2 regions of the Dinghuibacter sp. genome follow, and region 2 is predicted to be linked to the other one. Evidence: riboswitches for the same ligand, from Rfam matches in the RefSeq annotation. Region 2 holds a riboswitch; the other holds the start of a gene.
What was found. Region 2 has a riboswitch for cobalamin ahead of metE (5-methyltetrahydropteroyltriglutamate--homocysteine S-methyltransferase). Riboswitches for the same ligand answer to the same signal wherever they lie in the genome.

Region 1 (7,814 bases), on a different contig from region 2:
GCGGACCAGGGGAGACCCCGGGGATAAGGTGGTGGATCCCCACTTCCATGTTCCGGGCGCCGACCTTCCGGAGGAAAGACGCCATTTCATCGGCGCTGTTGGCGATGAGGACGCTCAGGAAATTATCCCCGTACTCCAGGCCGTGGGCGATACCGGCGCCTAGGGCGTAGATATTCTTTAGCACGGCGGCGTATTGCACCCCATAGACGTCGTCGTTGACGACCGTATTCAGGTAGGGGGCGTTAAACCGGAGCGCCAACTCCGCCGTGGTCATAGCGTCGATACCCGAGAGCGTCAGGTAGGACAGCTTTTCGGCGGCCACCTCTTCGGCGTGACAGGGACCCATGATGGTAAAATAATCCGCCAGGTCCAACCCGAAACGATCTGCCAGGTAATCATTCACCAGGCGATTGCCGCTTGGGAGGATGCCCTTTACGGCCGAGATCACCTTTTTGCCGGCAAAGGCGCCGGGTGGCAGGACCGACAGCGTTTCCTCCACATAAGCCGAGGGGACGGCCAGGACGAGCAGGTCGGAAGAACCGACCACCGAAGCCACGTCGGTGCTCAGGGAGAGCAGCGCGGTATCGAAGTACACCGAGCTCAGGTAGGCCGGATTGTGCCGCCGCTGCAGCAGGTGCTGCACGGCGGATTCGCTCCTGATCCACCACCGGATGGGGTTCCGGTTGTCCGTCAAAATCTTCGCCAGCGCGGTGGCCCAGCTACCGCTGCCTATCACACCAATCTTGGGCTCGGGAGTCATCACTGTTTTATTTCAAACAATTTGTCTTTGGGGGTGACCTGGATCTTCGTGCCGTTCTTCAACAGCTTGCTGATGGCGTTGAAGGGTGCGCTGACCACGGTATCGCCGGGGTTCAACCCGGTCAGTACCTCGATAAAGTCGTTGTCCTGGATGCCCGTGGCTACGGTCACGCGACGAACGGTGTCCCCATGGACCATGAACACCACTTCCATCTGGTCGTCGGGCGTCGCCGAGGCCGTTTCGTCACCCCGCGCGGTAGCGAGTTCCTTTTTCTCCGCGGCACGGGTCTTGGCGGAATCGCCTTCCTGCTGCGCCGTCGTGACCGAAAGGATGGGCACCGTCAGCACGTGCGTCTTGCTTTGGGTTTCGATGTCCGCGCTGGCGCTCATTCCGGGCCGGAAGGGGAAAGACTTGTGCGGTATGATCAGGTCCTTGTAGGAATCCGGGATCAGGCGTATGTGCACCTTATAGTTGGTGACGTCGGTGCTGGTGGTCGGCGCGGACGTGGTGCCGCTGGATGCCGCGTTGGCATTGCCGTTGGCGATCTGGGTCACGATCCCCTGGAACTTGCGGTTGTTGTAGGCGTCGACTTCGACCAGGGCGCTGTCCCCGATGCGTACCTTGGGTATGTCGTTCTCTCCCACGTCCACCTGTACTTCGATGGCGCTCATGTCGGCCACGCGCATCATTTCCGTACCGGCCATCTGCGCATATCCCACGACGCGTTCCCCCTTCTTCACGTCCAGCAGCGAAATGATGCCGTCCATGGGCGCGACGATGATCGTCCGGGAAAGGTCCTTATCGGCCTCCGTAAGGCTCGCGCGGGCGGAGATGACGGCGGCCTCGCCGCTGCGGACGGTTTGCTGTGCCGCGCTATAGTTGGCCTGGGCGGTCAGGTATTGGCTCTGGGCGGTCTCGTATTCGGACCGGGAAACGACCTTCTCTTCCAGCAGGGTCTTTTCGCGGTTGTAGGCGGCCTCCGCCTGGTCGAGCTGTGCCTTATAGGAAGCAATGGTTGCCTTGGAATTCTCCACCGACGCCTGCTGCTGGTTGACCATGGCCTCGCGCTGCTGGCGGGTGGAATTGTAAATATCGGCGTAGATGCGCGCCACGACCTGTCCCCTTTTTACCGTATCGCCCTCCTTGACGTACAGGTCGGTGATCTCACCGCTCACGTCCGAGGCTATCTTTACTTCGATCTCAGGGTAGACTTTGCCCGAGGCGCTGACCACCTCCGTTACGTTCCGGTAACCGACCTTGTCCACGGCTACCTTTACGCCTTTATCCCCGCCCGCTATGGCCTTGATGACCACGATGGCGATCACCACCACGACGACGATGACAAGTGTCCAAACCCAGAATTTCTTCATCTGATAAAGTTTTTGAGGATGTGATTACAGCTTTACGCCCTGACCCTTGTAAAATTCGAGCACCTTCATCTTGAACACGTAGTCGTATTGGGAGCCGAGCAGGTTGACTTTGGCTTTGAATAAATTGTTCTGGTTGGTGATATAATCGATGGTGTTCAGCAACCCTATACCGTACCGTTTGCTCGCCAGGTCGAAGGACGTCTGGGCGGTGGTGAGGGCTTTCACATTGGCCTGGTAGCGCTGGAGCGCGGCCGCGGCCGCGGAGTACGCCTGGTACACATTCTGTTTGAGGGTCAGCAGGTCGCTCTCCTTTTGCAGCTCCGCGGAACGGATGCTCAGCTTCGCCTTCCTCATATTGGTGCGCGCCAGGTTGCCGTTGAAAATAGGCACGTTCAGCTGAATACCCACCTGCTGGCCGAAGTTCTGGTCCAGTTGATTCCAATAACCCTGCCACACCTGGCCGAAGGAATTCTTTACATACCCGTATGAATAATTAGGGGCCAGTACATTGTTCACCACGCCGTTGTTGTAAACGAAATAACCGGTAGTATCGATGCCGGCCAGCTTGGGTGTGCCGGGCCGTTGCAAGGTATTGGAGAAACGGTCCCCCAAGCTTCCAAACACCTGGAGCGTGGGGTAGAGCTGCGCCCGGGCGGAGGCGTAAGCCTTGTCCGCGGCCTGTATCCGGTATTCGTTCAGCTGCGACTGGGGAAAGGTTTTTTCGGCCAGGCTGTACACCACGTCAGGTTGTAATTCCCCCAGGGATTCCACCGGGATGGTCTCCACCGCCGGGGTGTCCAGGATAAAGGGATATGCCGCGTCGAGGCTCAGGGTGGCCTTTAACTGCAGCACGTCCTGGTCGTAGGTTGCCTGCGCGGAGATCAGCGAAGCGCTGTCGCTGGCCAGCTGGGCTTCCAGCTCCGCCGCGTTGAGCTCCGGCTGGGAGCCCGCGTCCACCAGCTTCCGGGTATTGTTGAGCTGGTCGCGGCTCAGTTGCACCTGCGCCACCCCGATGTCGACCTGCTGACGGGCCGCCAGGGCGGTCAGGTAGGCGGCCGCCACGTTCAGCGCGACGTCGTTACGCACCTTGTCGATATTGGTCTTCTGGGCCATGAAGGTATACTTGTTGGACTCGATGAGCCTTCGCTGGCTGAACCAGTTGAAGAGGTTGGCGCCGCCCTGGAGCGTATAGCTTTGATAGAGGAAGTCCGTCGAGATAAAGGTGTTGGTCGCCGGGTCGACGGAATAGCCAAAACTCAAACCCAATCCCGTGCTGAACGACCATTGGCCGTATTGGGCGGACTTGCTTTGTTTATAGGTCAACTCCGCCATCCGCGAATCGATGTCTGCCTGTCGGACGGAGATATTATTGGTCATCGCGTATTCCACGCATTTGCGCAGACCCCATTTCTCCTGCGCCCGGCACAAAGCGGGCGCCGTGACAGAGGTACTGACAAGGAGCGCAAGGGTAAGTTTTCGCATACGGCAAAAATAAGTGTTCAAATTATGGAAATTAAATGATCTTTGCGCCGGATGTTGGTCCCTCTCCCCGCACGGTGTGGAAGAGGGTTAAAAGGGAAACCGGTGTAAGTCCGGTGCTATCCCCGTAGCTGTAAGCTCCACGACCCCCCTGGGCAAATGGCCACTGTTCCTCCAAGCGGAATGGGAAGGCGCCCCGGGAGGAGCAAGCCAGAAGACCTGCCATGATCCGGATTTTCCAAACGCTTTCGGGTGAAAAGCAGGAGACGGCGGAACCATGGCCGCGCCATCCTTTTTCCCACTCGATAAGTTTGTGCATTTTATTCATTACAACTATCTGCATGAACAGACTTCTCGTGTACGCGCTTTTCGTTTTATCTCCGGCCGCCCTGCTGGCTCCTTCCGCCCTGCTGGCCCAAACCTCCCCGCGTGTTTCCGATGACCGGGACACCACCCGTCAACTGGACGACATCATCGTTACGGCGGACAAGACCGCCGGCAAGCTCTCCCAGACCGGTAAGGTTGTCGACGTGATCACGCGACAGCAACTGGCCCGGAGCGGCGGCAAAAACCTGGCGCAGATCCTGGGCGAACAACCCGGCATCATCGTGGCCGGGGCGGGTAGCAACCCCGGGTCCGCCAAATCGGTCTATATGGAGGGCGCCTCCAACGGATATACGTTGCTCATGATAGACGGAGTGCCCCTCCAGGACGCATCCAGCACCGACAACAGCTTCGACCTCCGGTCGCTGACCCTGGAAGACATCGACCACATCGAAATCGTCAAGGGCAGCCAGTCGGTCCTCTACGGCTCCGACGCCATCGCCGGGGTCATCAACATCATCACCCGCAAAGGGGCCGACAAACCGGTCGCCGTCGCGGCCCAGGGCAGCCTCGGCTATTACAACACCCAGCAGGTAAACGCCTCCGTCGGCGGCAAGGTGGCAACGTTCAGCTATAACGCCGGATATGCATTCTTCCATACCGGCGGCATTTCAGAAGCCACGGACACCGTGCCTGGCGTAAAGGCCCCAGCCGACGGGTATACCCAACACAGCTTCCACGTAAACCTGGACTGGCAGGTGGCCAAGGGGCTGACGCTCTCGCCGTTTATCATTTACAGTCATTACGCGGGCCACGAGGATGGCGGCTCCTTCGCCATCGATACCAGCTATACGTATACGCTCTCCAACGTACAGGCTGGTCTCCGCTCATTGGTAAAGGTAGGCGCGGGACAACTCCACCTGGTGTATTCGTACAACCAGGCACGCCGGACGGATTACGACGACTCGCTGCCCGACCTCATGACGAAGGGCTTCTTTTCCTCCGACGCCTTTGCGGGGTACGAACACTATGCGGAGGCATATGTCAGCTATCCGCTGACCTCGTGGTGGAACCTGGTCGGCGGCATCGACTATCGTAACCTGTCCACCGAACAACAGACGCAATATATCTATCCCGGCGCGCCCCCTTCGCCGACGTCGCTTCCCCGCGACAGCGCGCACTACCACCAGATAGGCCTGTACGCATCCACGACAATCCGGTTACCCGGTCACTTGCTCCTCGACGGGGGCCTCCGGTACAATACCAATTCCAAATACGGCACCAGCACCGTCTTCAATCTCTCGCCTTCCGTGCTCATCGCCCGGCGGCTGAAGGTCTTTACCAACTTCGCCTCCGGTTACAAGATCCCTTCCCTGTACCAGTTGTATTCCCCCTACGGGAACAAGGACCTCGATCCCGCAAAGTCGCTGTCCTTCGAAGGCGGAGCGGAGTACCGGACCGGCGTCTTCCGGTTAAGGGCGACCTGGTTCGACCGCTGGATCAGGAACGAGATATTCTTTGCGTCGACCGCCACGCCGCCCTACGGCCAATACATCAACCAAAACAAGGAGCACGCGCATGGCGTAGAGCTCGAAGGCAGCTGGACCATCACCCACGGCCTCCAGCTGACCGCGAACTATACCCATGTCACCGGCACCGTCACCGATAAATCCGGCGAAAACGGCGCCGACTCCACCTACTTCAACCTCTACCGCGTGCCCAAAAACAGCGCAGGGGCCACGCTTTCCTACCAGGTCACGCCGCGTTTGTTTGTCTCGACCAACGTGCAATGGCAGGACAAGCGCATCGACCTGTACTACGACTACAATACCTACGGCGACGCGCAGGCGACCCTCCACGCCTACACCCTCTGGAATGCCTATGGGGAATACCACGTGCCGCACTGGGGTCTCAAGTTTTTTGCCGATATTCGGAATATCACGAACACGCACTTTACCGAAATCTATGGCTACAACACCCTTGGCTTTACGCTCACGGGTGGGGTCCGCATCAGCTTATAAAACGATCTTCTTATGACAGTCAAACCCAAATCCCCGGTTATACTGGCTATGCTGGCCCTGGTGGCGGCGCTCCGCGTAGTCTTCGCCACCAGTTGTCTATCGCCGCTGGCGGACTTTTCACCCATCGGGGCGATGGCGCTTTTCGGTGGGGCGTGTTTCACGGCGGCTTCCTGGCGGCGCGGCTCCAATGGGCTCCACGATGTAAGCGGGCGCCGCGCCGGCGGCTGGCTCGCGGCGTTTGGCTGGCCGTTGCTCACGCTTTGGATCAGCGACGTCTTTTTGAACCGCTTTGAATTCTACGGCCACTGGCGGCTTTTCTACTCCGGCTTCTACTGGGTGTACGGCGCTTTTGCGCTCATGGTGGTTGTCGGCCGCCTGCTGCTCACGCGTGTTACGGTGACGCGGGTGCTGCTGGCTTCCGTGGCCGCCGTCCTGATCCACTGGTTCGTCACCGATTTCGGGACCTGGCTGGAAGGCACGATGTATCCGAAGACCTTTGCGGGTTATATCGAATGCCTCGTGGCCGCCATTCCCTATGAGCGGTACCAACTTACGGGCAACGTGATCTACAGCGCGATTTTATTTGGCGCGGTGGCCTGGATGACGCGCCGCGCGAGCCCCGCGGGCCGCATAACCAGCGGCGCCCCCGTCCCGGTCCAACCGGCCCGCCCATGATCACCATGATCACGGGCGGCGCGCGCAGCGGTAAAAGCCGCTACGCCGCCGAACAGGCCCTTTTGCTGTCCGACCGGCCGGTACACGTCGCCACGGCGCGCATCTGGGACGATGAATTCCGCGCCCGGGTAGACCGGCACCGGTCCGAGCGCGGCTCAGCCTGGGAATGCCTCGAGGAAGAAAAGACCCTCGGACTCCTGCCGCTCGACGGCCGTGTCTGCGTCATCGACTGCGTTACGCTGTGGCTGACCAACTTCTTCGTGGACTCGACATCGGACGCCGGGTTTTGTCTCGACGCCTTCCGCGCCGAGGTCGACGCCCTCCGCGGGCGTCCCGGCACGTTCTTCGTCGTCACCAACGAGATCGGTCTGGGGGTCCACGCCGACACCGAAGCGGGCCGGAAGTTCACCGACCTCCAGGGATGGGCCAACCAATATCTGGCGTCGGTCGCGGATCGCGTGGTGTTGATGGTGAGCGGGATCCCGGTCACGATAAAAGCCCCTGTCGTATGACACCCGCTGTGTTCAACTGGAGCGGCGGCAAGGACTCCGCCCTGGCGTTGTGGACTGCCCGGCAAAGCGGCGCCTACGACATCCGCTGTCTGTTGACGACGCTCAGCCGCGAATATACCCGCATCAGCATGCACGGCGTGCGGGAGCGGTTGCTCGACCAACAAGCGGAAGCCATCGGCCTGCCGCTGCGAAAGGTCTATATCGCCGAAGACGGCACGATGGAAACATACGACACCGCGATGAGCGAGACCCTGTTGACGCTGGGCCAGGAAGGCATCCATACCGCTTTATACGGCGATATTTTCCTGGAGGACCTGCGCGCCTATCGCGAAAACGCGCTTGGCCAGGTTGGCTGGACCGCCGCCTTCCCGATCTGGCAAAGACCCACCCGGGAGCTCCTGCTTGAATTCATCGACCGGGGGTTCGAGGCCATCGTCGTTTGCGTCAGCGAAGCCTTTCTGGATGCCTCCTTTGCCGGCCGGCCACTCAACGGGGAGTTCCTGGATGACCTGCCGCCCACCGTCGACCCCTGCGGGGAAAACGGGGAGTTTCATTCTTTTGTCTTTAACGGTCCGATCTTCCGCCAGCCGGTTCCTTTTCGGACGGGTGAGGTGGTCCGCCGGAGCTACCAGACCCACGGTTTTTATTTTTGCGACCTTTTACCCACCCAATA
Region 2 (7,814 bases):
CCAGTATGCGCATTTGCCGCACAGCGGCGTGGGGCTTGCCCGCGAAGAATTCATTATCAACAACTATATCCAGGCACATCCGCTGGCCTTGTTGCGGCACCGTTCCACCGGTGACGCGGCGTTGAGCTCGGCCATCGGGGAGTTGATCCGCGGGTTCAAGGACGAGGAGACTTATTTCATCCAAAAGCTGTCGTATGGGATCGGCAAGATCGCGGCGGCGTTTTATCCGAAACGGGTGATCGTGCGGTTTTCGGATTTCAAGAGCAACGAGTACCGGAATTTGCTGGGTGGCGCGCACTTCGAGCCGGTCGAGGAGAACCCGATGATAGGCTGGCGCGGCGCGTCCCGGTATTATTCCGAATCCTATAAAGAGGCGTTCGGGCTCGAATGCCGGGCGATCCGACTGGTGCGGGACGTGATGGGGCTTTCCAATGTGGCGGTGATGATCCCGTTCTGCCGGACGGTGGAGGAGCTGCTGCGGGTCCGCGGCGTGATGGAGGAATATGGGTTAATTCCGGGACGCCGGGGTATCGACGGCGAGCTGGAGTTATTCCTGATGGCCGAACTACCGTCAAATATCCTGCTGGCGCGCGAGTTCGCGGAGCATATCCATGGGTTTTCCATCGGGAGTAACGACCTCACCCAACTAACGCTGGGGCTGGACCGGGACTCGGCTCTGGTCGCCCATTTGTACGACGAGCGGAACGCGGCGGTGAAGGCGTTGCTCCGGCAGCTCATCCGTACGGCTAAGGAATGTGGGGTTAAGGTGGGGATCTGCGGCCAGGGGCCTTCGGACTTCCCGGAGCTGGCCCAGTTCCTGGTGAAGGAAGGGATCGATAGTATTTCGGTGACACCCGATTCGCTGGTCAAAACCATCCGGGCGATAAACGCGGTTACTTGCGTTTGCTAACGGGGAGGGGTAGGCTGTAGGCGGTTTTCATCCGTCCTTCGCTAAGGACGAAGGACGACTGCACGGAACCGAGGTTCGGCAGGGTAGACAGCTTCTTCATCAGAAACGTGTTGTATTCGTTCATATTGCCGGTGACTACCTTCAGCAGGTAGTCGAACGGGCCGGCGAGACGGTGACATTCCATCACCTCTGGGAACTGGGCAATATCCCGGGCGAAGCACTCGAGGGTTGGTTGTGCGTGCTCCTTGAGCTGGACGGTGGTATACGCCACGAGGTTTTTGCCGACGAGCTCACGGTTGAGGATCGCGACATAGCCTTCGATGATCCGGGCTTCCTCCAGCTTCCGGATGCGCTCGTGGATAGCCGTCACGGATTTGCCGAGCTTGGCCGCGATCTCTTTGTTGGTCAGGCGGGCGTCGTGCTGCAGGAGATTCAATATACGGACGTCGTCTGTGTCTAGTTCGGCTAGCATAGGCATTCGTTTGCGACAGACGTCAAAAGTAGATGTTTAATTCAGTATTTGGTATGGGCCTTTATGTAAACGATTGTTCTGGCGACGATGGTGTCGATCCCGGGATGATCGACGTTGTTGAAGCCATGGTCGCCGTTGGGGACTTCGATGAATTCATTGTCTGCGGAGGCTTCGTCAAGCTGTTTGTGGAGCTTCCTCGATTGCTTCAGCGGGACGACCTTGTCGTGGGTGCCGTGGAGGATGAGGGTAGGGACGTAGTGGAGGCCGCTTTGATTTAACACCGACCAGCCGGCGAGCGTTCGTCTTATTTCCGGACGGTCCCGTTTTTGCCTGATGTCGAGGTTGGTGAAGGCGATGATCAACTGGTTGCGGATGTCGTAGATCTTTCTAAGGAAGGTTTTGAATATCAGTGTGGTGATGGGACTCGCATGGGTTTTGAAAAGCATGTTCAGGTCAGTGGGGCCGAAGTTGTCGATGATGTAGTCGAATTTGCCTTTATAGCCGCATAGTAGTGCGAGGTGTCCTCCGGCGGAGGCGCCCCACAGACCGAAGTGGGTGGTGTCGAGGCGGTATTGCGTGGCATTTGTTTTTAGCCAGCGGACTGCGTCGTCGCCATCTTCGATGGGCGTGGGGAAGTGAGCGGTGGCGCTGAGGAGGGTATAGTCGATGCTGGCGACGGCGTAGCCGTTGAGCAGGAGCTGGTCGCGCAACCGGGGCAGGTAGTAGCCCTCGTCGAGGGACTTGTCCCCCCGCACCCAGGCGCCGCCGTGTATGATGATGACGACGGGCCTGGGCGATGTACCAGCGGGCTCGTAGAGGTCGAGCTTCAGGGTGTCTTTGTAGGGGACGTCCTTATATATCTGTTGGGCATGCAATGCCTGTGCGAGCCATATAAGTGAGACGAAGAGCGTGATTTTCATCCGGTAAAGTTAGCCGTTTCGGAGCGCTTCGGCGGCTTCGACCATCGCGGTCAGCGCTGCCTTTGTCTCGGGCCAGGCCCGGGTCTTCAGACCGCAGTCTGGGTTGACCCAGAGTTGTTCGGCGGGTACCACGTCCTTTGCCTTATTCAGGAGCGTCAGCATTTCCGTTTTAGATGGCACGCGGGGGGAGTGGATGTCGTAGACGCCGGGGCCGATCTCGTTGGGATACCGGAAGGTCGCGAAGGCATCGAGCAACTCCATCTGGGACCTGGAGCACTCGATGGTGATGACGTCGGCGTCCATGTCGGCGATCGCCTGGATGATGTCATTGAACTCCGAATAGCACATATGGGTGTGTATCTGCGTCGCGTCGGCGACCCCGCTGGCAGCGATGCGGAAGGCGCGGACGGCCCAGTTGAGGTATTCCTGCCAGTTGGCCTTGCGCAGGGGCAGGCCTTCGCGGATCGCGGGCTCGTCGATCTGGATGATCCGGATGCCGGCTTTTTCCAGGTCGGCGACCTCATCCCGGATGGCAAGGGCTATCTGGGCGCAGGTCAGGCTGCGCGGCTGGTCGTTGCGGACAAAAGACCATTGCAGGATGGTGACGGGGCCGGTGAGCATACCCTTGACCCACCGTTTAGTCAGCGATTGGGCATAGGAGGACCAGCGCACCGTCATGGGCTCCTTCCGGTAAACGTCGCCATATATGATAGGTGGCTTTACACAGCGGCTGCCGTAGCTTTGGACCCAACCGTTCCCGGTAAAGGCAAACCCCTCCAGCCGTTCGCCGAAATATTCCACCATATCGTTCCGCTCGAACTCGCCATGGACGAGTACGTCGATGCCGATGGATTCCTGCCAGCGGATAGCTTCCTCGGTTTCTTTGGCGATGCTATTGTCGTATTCCGTTTGCGTCAGCTCGCCTTTTTTCAGTTTAGCGCGAAGGGCCCTGATGTCGGCGGTTTGGGGGAAAGAGCCGATGGTCGTGGTGGGGAATTGCGGCAGACGCAGGGTTTCGCGCTGGCGGTTGCGGCGTTCCGGGAAAGGGTTATTCCGACGGGCGTCTCTCTCCGTGAGGGCGGCGGTCCTTGCTTTTACCTCGGGGTTATGGATAAGTGTCGAGGTGCGGCGGGTGTCGGCTTCTATTTCTATGTCGGCTGGGTTCTCCGCGAGGTTCTCTGCGAGCTTCCGAAGGGCGCTGATCTCCTGCACCTTTTGTTTGGCAAAGGCCAGCCACTGTTTGATGTGCAGGTCCGTTTCCAGGTCGAGGTCGCAGGGGACGTGGAGGAGGGAGCAGGACGGGGCGATCCAGACGCGCTCCCGGCCGATGGCATCGGTGGCTTTTTTTATGAGGTCGAGGCTCTGAAGGGTATCGTTCTTCCAGATGTTGCGGCCGTCGACTACGCCCAGGGATAAGCGGGTTTTTGCGGTGGTGAATTTCCTGGTGAGTATGTCGTCGAGCTGGGACGGGCAGCGCACCAGGTCCAGGTGAAGGGTGCCCACCGGGAGGCTGAGGGCGGTGTCGAGGTTGTCCCCGTAGCATTCGAAATAACTGGCCAGGATGATATGGAGGCCGGGGAATTTGGCGTGGATCTCCTGGTAGGTCTTCTGGAAGGCCTTTTGTTCGGTGGGGGTGAGGTCCAGCGACAAACAGGGCTCATCGAACTGAATGTAGTAGGCGCCGGCGTCGTCGAGTTTTTTGAGTACCTCGAGGTAGACGGGGAGAAGGCGTTTCAACAAGTCGAGTTTTTCGAATCCGGTTTCCTTCTCCTTTCCCAACAGCAGATAGGATACCGGGCCAAGCAATACCGGCTTAGCGTTGATACCGGCTTCTTTGGCTTCACGGTATTCATTGATCAGCTTGTTGCTGTTCAATTGGAAGGTCTGGCCGGCGGTGAATTCAGGTACGATATAGTGATAGTTGGTGTCGAACCATTTGGTCATTTCCATGGCGGTCAGGTCGTAGTCGTCTTTTTGGTATCCCCTGGCCATGGCAAAGAGCAGGTCGATGTCCGGGAGCTGTTTGTCGGTCGTCAGCGCGTGGTAGCGCCCGGGGATGGCGCCGACCATCAGGCTGGTGTCGAGCACCTGGTCGTAGTAGGAAAAATCGCCGACGGGTACGAGGTCGATACCCGCCTCCTGTTGAAGTTTCCAGTTTTGTTCGCGGATGGATCTACCCGTCGCCATCAGTTGTGTCGCGGTAATCTTGCCGGCCCAGTACTGCTCGGCGGCTTTTTTGAGCTCACGTCGGCTGCCAATCCTCGGGTAGCCTAGGTTGTGTGTTTGCATTTCGCTGCATTTTAATGGTGTAAAATGCTCTTGCTACAACGCACAATGCTGCTGTGAAAGGAAGTTGACGGACGCACGGGTCCCCTGTTGGGAGAGTATTGCATCGCACGACACCGGCTTCTATCCACGGAAGCATTGTCATTCGGCGTAGGCAGGTCTCCTGGCTTGTAACATTTTTGCCGTCCTTCCCACCTCCGGGGGAGGCAGTGGACAACTCGGGGCAAAAACGGTGGGCGTTACTTACAGTTGCGGGACAGCTTGCGATTTACACACAATTCCCTATTAACCCCGGCGCGGAACCGGGGACCTTCGTCGTTGATGAGTATAAGAAAGAGCTTTGCGGGGCGAAGGTAGGGAATTATCTATTCTCGATCCAACATACCTTTAGCTTGCGCCCGGCAAACAACCAGGCGCCGTTTTGTTTTACCATGTCGTCGTAATACCGGATACCGGCAATCATGAGCTTTTGTACGCCGTCCGGTACTTTCAGGTGGTAGGCCCGGCAATAGGTGACGCCGGTGGCCCGGTCGCCGTCGACGTGCAGGGTGCTTTGGCCGTTGAAGTGCATGGTGGACGCGTATTGGTTCAGGTCGTCGAATACGGGGAACAGGTTTTGCCTGCCGGTAACGACCTGGGTCGGCGCCGGCAGTTTTTCATCCATATATACTTCGAAACGGGTGTCCTCGGTGAAGAGAGCCATTTGGCCCCTGGCGTCGCGGGTATCCGCGCAAAAGGCGTAGGCGTCGATCAGTTCCCGGAGGGCGGTCCGGTCCTCCAGGTGTTGTACTTTTTGCTCGATGGTCATGGTATATTATTTTTTGGTGGTTACTTCGGCGGGGGTCCTCCCATACTTTTGCTTGAAGGCTGTATAAAAATGGGAAAGGTTCTCAAAGCCCAGGTCGATATAGATGTCCCGGGGTTTTTGCTTTTTCTCCCGGATGAGGTATAGCGCTTCGGAAAGGCGCTTGTTTTTGAGCCAGGTGGCGGGGGAAGTCTTAAATACCCCCGCGAAATCTCGTTTGAAACCCGTCAGGCTTCTGCCGCTTAGCCTGGCAAAGTATTCGAGGGGAGCATTATATTGGAAATTGTTGAGCATGAAAGCCTCGAGGTCCTCTTTATATGGGTCCGCAAAGTCGAATAGAAAGGTCTCGAGACCCGGGTTTAGGTGCAAGAGCAATTCGATGGCTTCGGTGGCCTTCAGGTTCAGGAGTCCTGCGCTGACATTGCTCCATCGATCTACGTAAGGGAGGAGGGATTGAAAGTAGCCCTTCCAGAAGTCGTCCTTTCGCAAGAGGATATTTTTCTTCCCCGAATACTTCTCAACGCACACGATCCCGTTTGCCTTTGAAAATTGTCGCAACCGGGTAGTGCTCAGTACTACGGAGATGCACTGGTATTTTTTACCTTCCGCGGGAATCTTGATGCTTTTGGCAAATTGGTTTCTCCGGGCGAGCAACAGGTGGCCCTCTTCCAGCACCATTTCGCCCGACTGATGATAGATGCGCGTTTGTCCCGATATCTGGTATGCCAGTACGTGTTCCGGGACAAATTGTTCATACGTGTACGCTTTGTCGAACGTACAGGAATAAACAAAGGAATCTCCTATTTGCTGGATGACGGGACGCATGGCGATACCTTAAAATTAGAATTTTAATGGGATCGTTATTTGCTGTGCGGGCCAAAATCATTTGCTGTGCAGGCCGGTGGTTTTTCCGTAGCGCTGCTGGTAGACGCGAGGGGTCATCGAAACGTATCGACGGAAGACCTTCCGGAAGTAGTCGGCGTCTTCGTAGCCGCAGCGCGAAGCGATCTGGGCGATGCCTTCGTTTTTGGTTTCCAGGAATTTTTTGGCGGCTTCGATGCGGACGCGTTGGAGGTATTCGTGGGGGGTGTTGGCGGTGGCCTGCTCGAATCGCCGGATGAGGTTCCGCACGCTCATGTGGCAACGGGCGGCCAGGTCTTGCATGGTCAGGGGCTGCTTGTAGTTCTTTTCTATGTATTGCTGCACTTTGGCGATGGCTTCGTCGGCGTGGTCGTATTGAAACTGAAAGATGGAAAAACTGCTTTGCGGGCGATCGTGTACGTTGATCATCAGAATTTTGGAGGCGATGATGGCTTCCGGGCGCCCGCAAAACTTTTCGATCAGGTAGATCATAAAGCTGGTAAAGGCGAATGCCCCGCCACAAGAATACAGCCTCGCCTGGTCGACGATCAATTTGTCGTCCTCGAGGGTCACGTCCGGGAAATGCTTGCGGAACTTGTCCGCAAACAGCCAGTTGGTCGTTGCCTTTTTTCCCGTCAACAGCCCGGTGGAGGCCAGCAGGAACGCGCCTACACAGATGCTGGCGAGCTCGGCGCCTTGCTCGTATTGGCGTTGCAGCCATTTGACGAGGGCGGTTTCGCGGGCCAGGACGGTTTCAATTTTTTCAAAACGCATGGCGGGAACGATGACGAGGTCGTAGGTGGTTTTGGTTTCGAACGAGGAAACAAATTCGGTTTGGATGGGCATTTTCATGGGATTCCCGGTGATCAGCGGATACATCCGGCTCATGCCGTTCCATATGTCTGCGGGGCCGGTTACGCAGGTGGGGACGGCGTCGTCGTATTGTACAATGGCTATACGCATGGTTTGGGGATGTTAAACACCTAACTTTGCTCCAAAGGTAACGGTCGTATGGAATTCTGGGAGAAGAGCTTTATCGGGAAACAGGAAATGTGGGGCTTTGAACCTTCGGCGTCCGCGGTGTCGACACGGGATTTTTTTGTCGGCAAGTCGGTTCAGCATGTGCTCATTCCCGGGATTGGTTACGGCAGAAACGCGCAGGTTTTCAGGGACAGCGGTATGGCGGTAACGGGGATTGAAATATCCCAAACCGCCATCGACATGGCAAGGCAACATTATGGGCCGGCCATGACCATCTATCATGGATCGGTGGCCGATATGCCTTACGACGACCGCCAGTACGATGGCATATTTTGCTACGCGTTGATCCATTTGCTGGATGGCGCGGAACGGGAGAAATTGATACGCGACTGCTATAGTCAACTGGCCGAAGGTGGTTATATGTTTTTTGTCGCTATTTCAAAGACGGCGCCCACCTATGGAAAGGGGCGGTTTGTCAGCCAGGACAGGTACGAAATATTCGAAGGGGTTAACATGTACTTTTATGACAGAGAGTCTATCAGTGCGGAGTTCGGCCAGGTGGGCCTGTTTGGGATCGCC

Region 1: it holds a riboswitch for cobalamin, as region 2 does, so the genes downstream of both, VL547_RS03770 (TonB-dependent receptor plug domain-containing protein) here and metE (5-methyltetrahydropteroyltriglutamate--homocysteine S-methyltransferase) in region 2, are expected to answer to the same signal.

Annotation. Positions count from the first base shown of each region.
Region 1 covers NZ_DATJIY010000040.1:7,023-14,836, forward strand. Annotated here, with positions in the region: gene VL547_RS03755 (NAD(P)H-dependent glycerol-3-phosphate dehydrogenase) at 1-760, opposite strand, end outside; gene VL547_RS03760 (efflux RND transporter periplasmic adaptor subunit) at 760-2,130, opposite strand; gene VL547_RS03765 (TolC family protein) at 2,155-3,612, opposite strand; cobalamin riboswitch at 3,651-3,850, shown strand; gene VL547_RS03770 (TonB-dependent receptor plug domain-containing protein) at 3,951-5,954, shown strand; gene VL547_RS03775 (DUF6580 family putative transport protein) at 5,967-6,629, shown strand; gene VL547_RS03780 (bifunctional adenosylcobinamide kinase/adenosylcobinamide-phosphate guanylyltransferase) at 6,626-7,141, shown strand; gene VL547_RS03785 (diphthine--ammonia ligase) at 7,138-7,814, shown strand, end outside.
Region 2 covers NZ_DATJIY010000125.1:18,977-26,790, reverse strand. Annotated here, with positions in the region: gene ppsA (phosphoenolpyruvate synthase) at 1-910, shown strand, start outside; gene VL547_RS11475 (Lrp/AsnC family transcriptional regulator) at 894-1,382, opposite strand; gene VL547_RS11470 (alpha/beta hydrolase) at 1,424-2,302, opposite strand; gene metE (5-methyltetrahydropteroyltriglutamate--homocysteine S-methyltransferase) at 2,312-4,591, opposite strand; cobalamin riboswitch at 4,725-4,917, opposite strand; gene VL547_RS11460 (nuclear transport factor 2 family protein) at 4,950-5,396, opposite strand; gene VL547_RS11455 (AraC family transcriptional regulator) at 5,403-6,218, opposite strand; gene VL547_RS11450 (GlxA family transcriptional regulator) at 6,276-7,217, opposite strand; gene VL547_RS11445 (class I SAM-dependent methyltransferase) at 7,266-7,814, shown strand, end outside.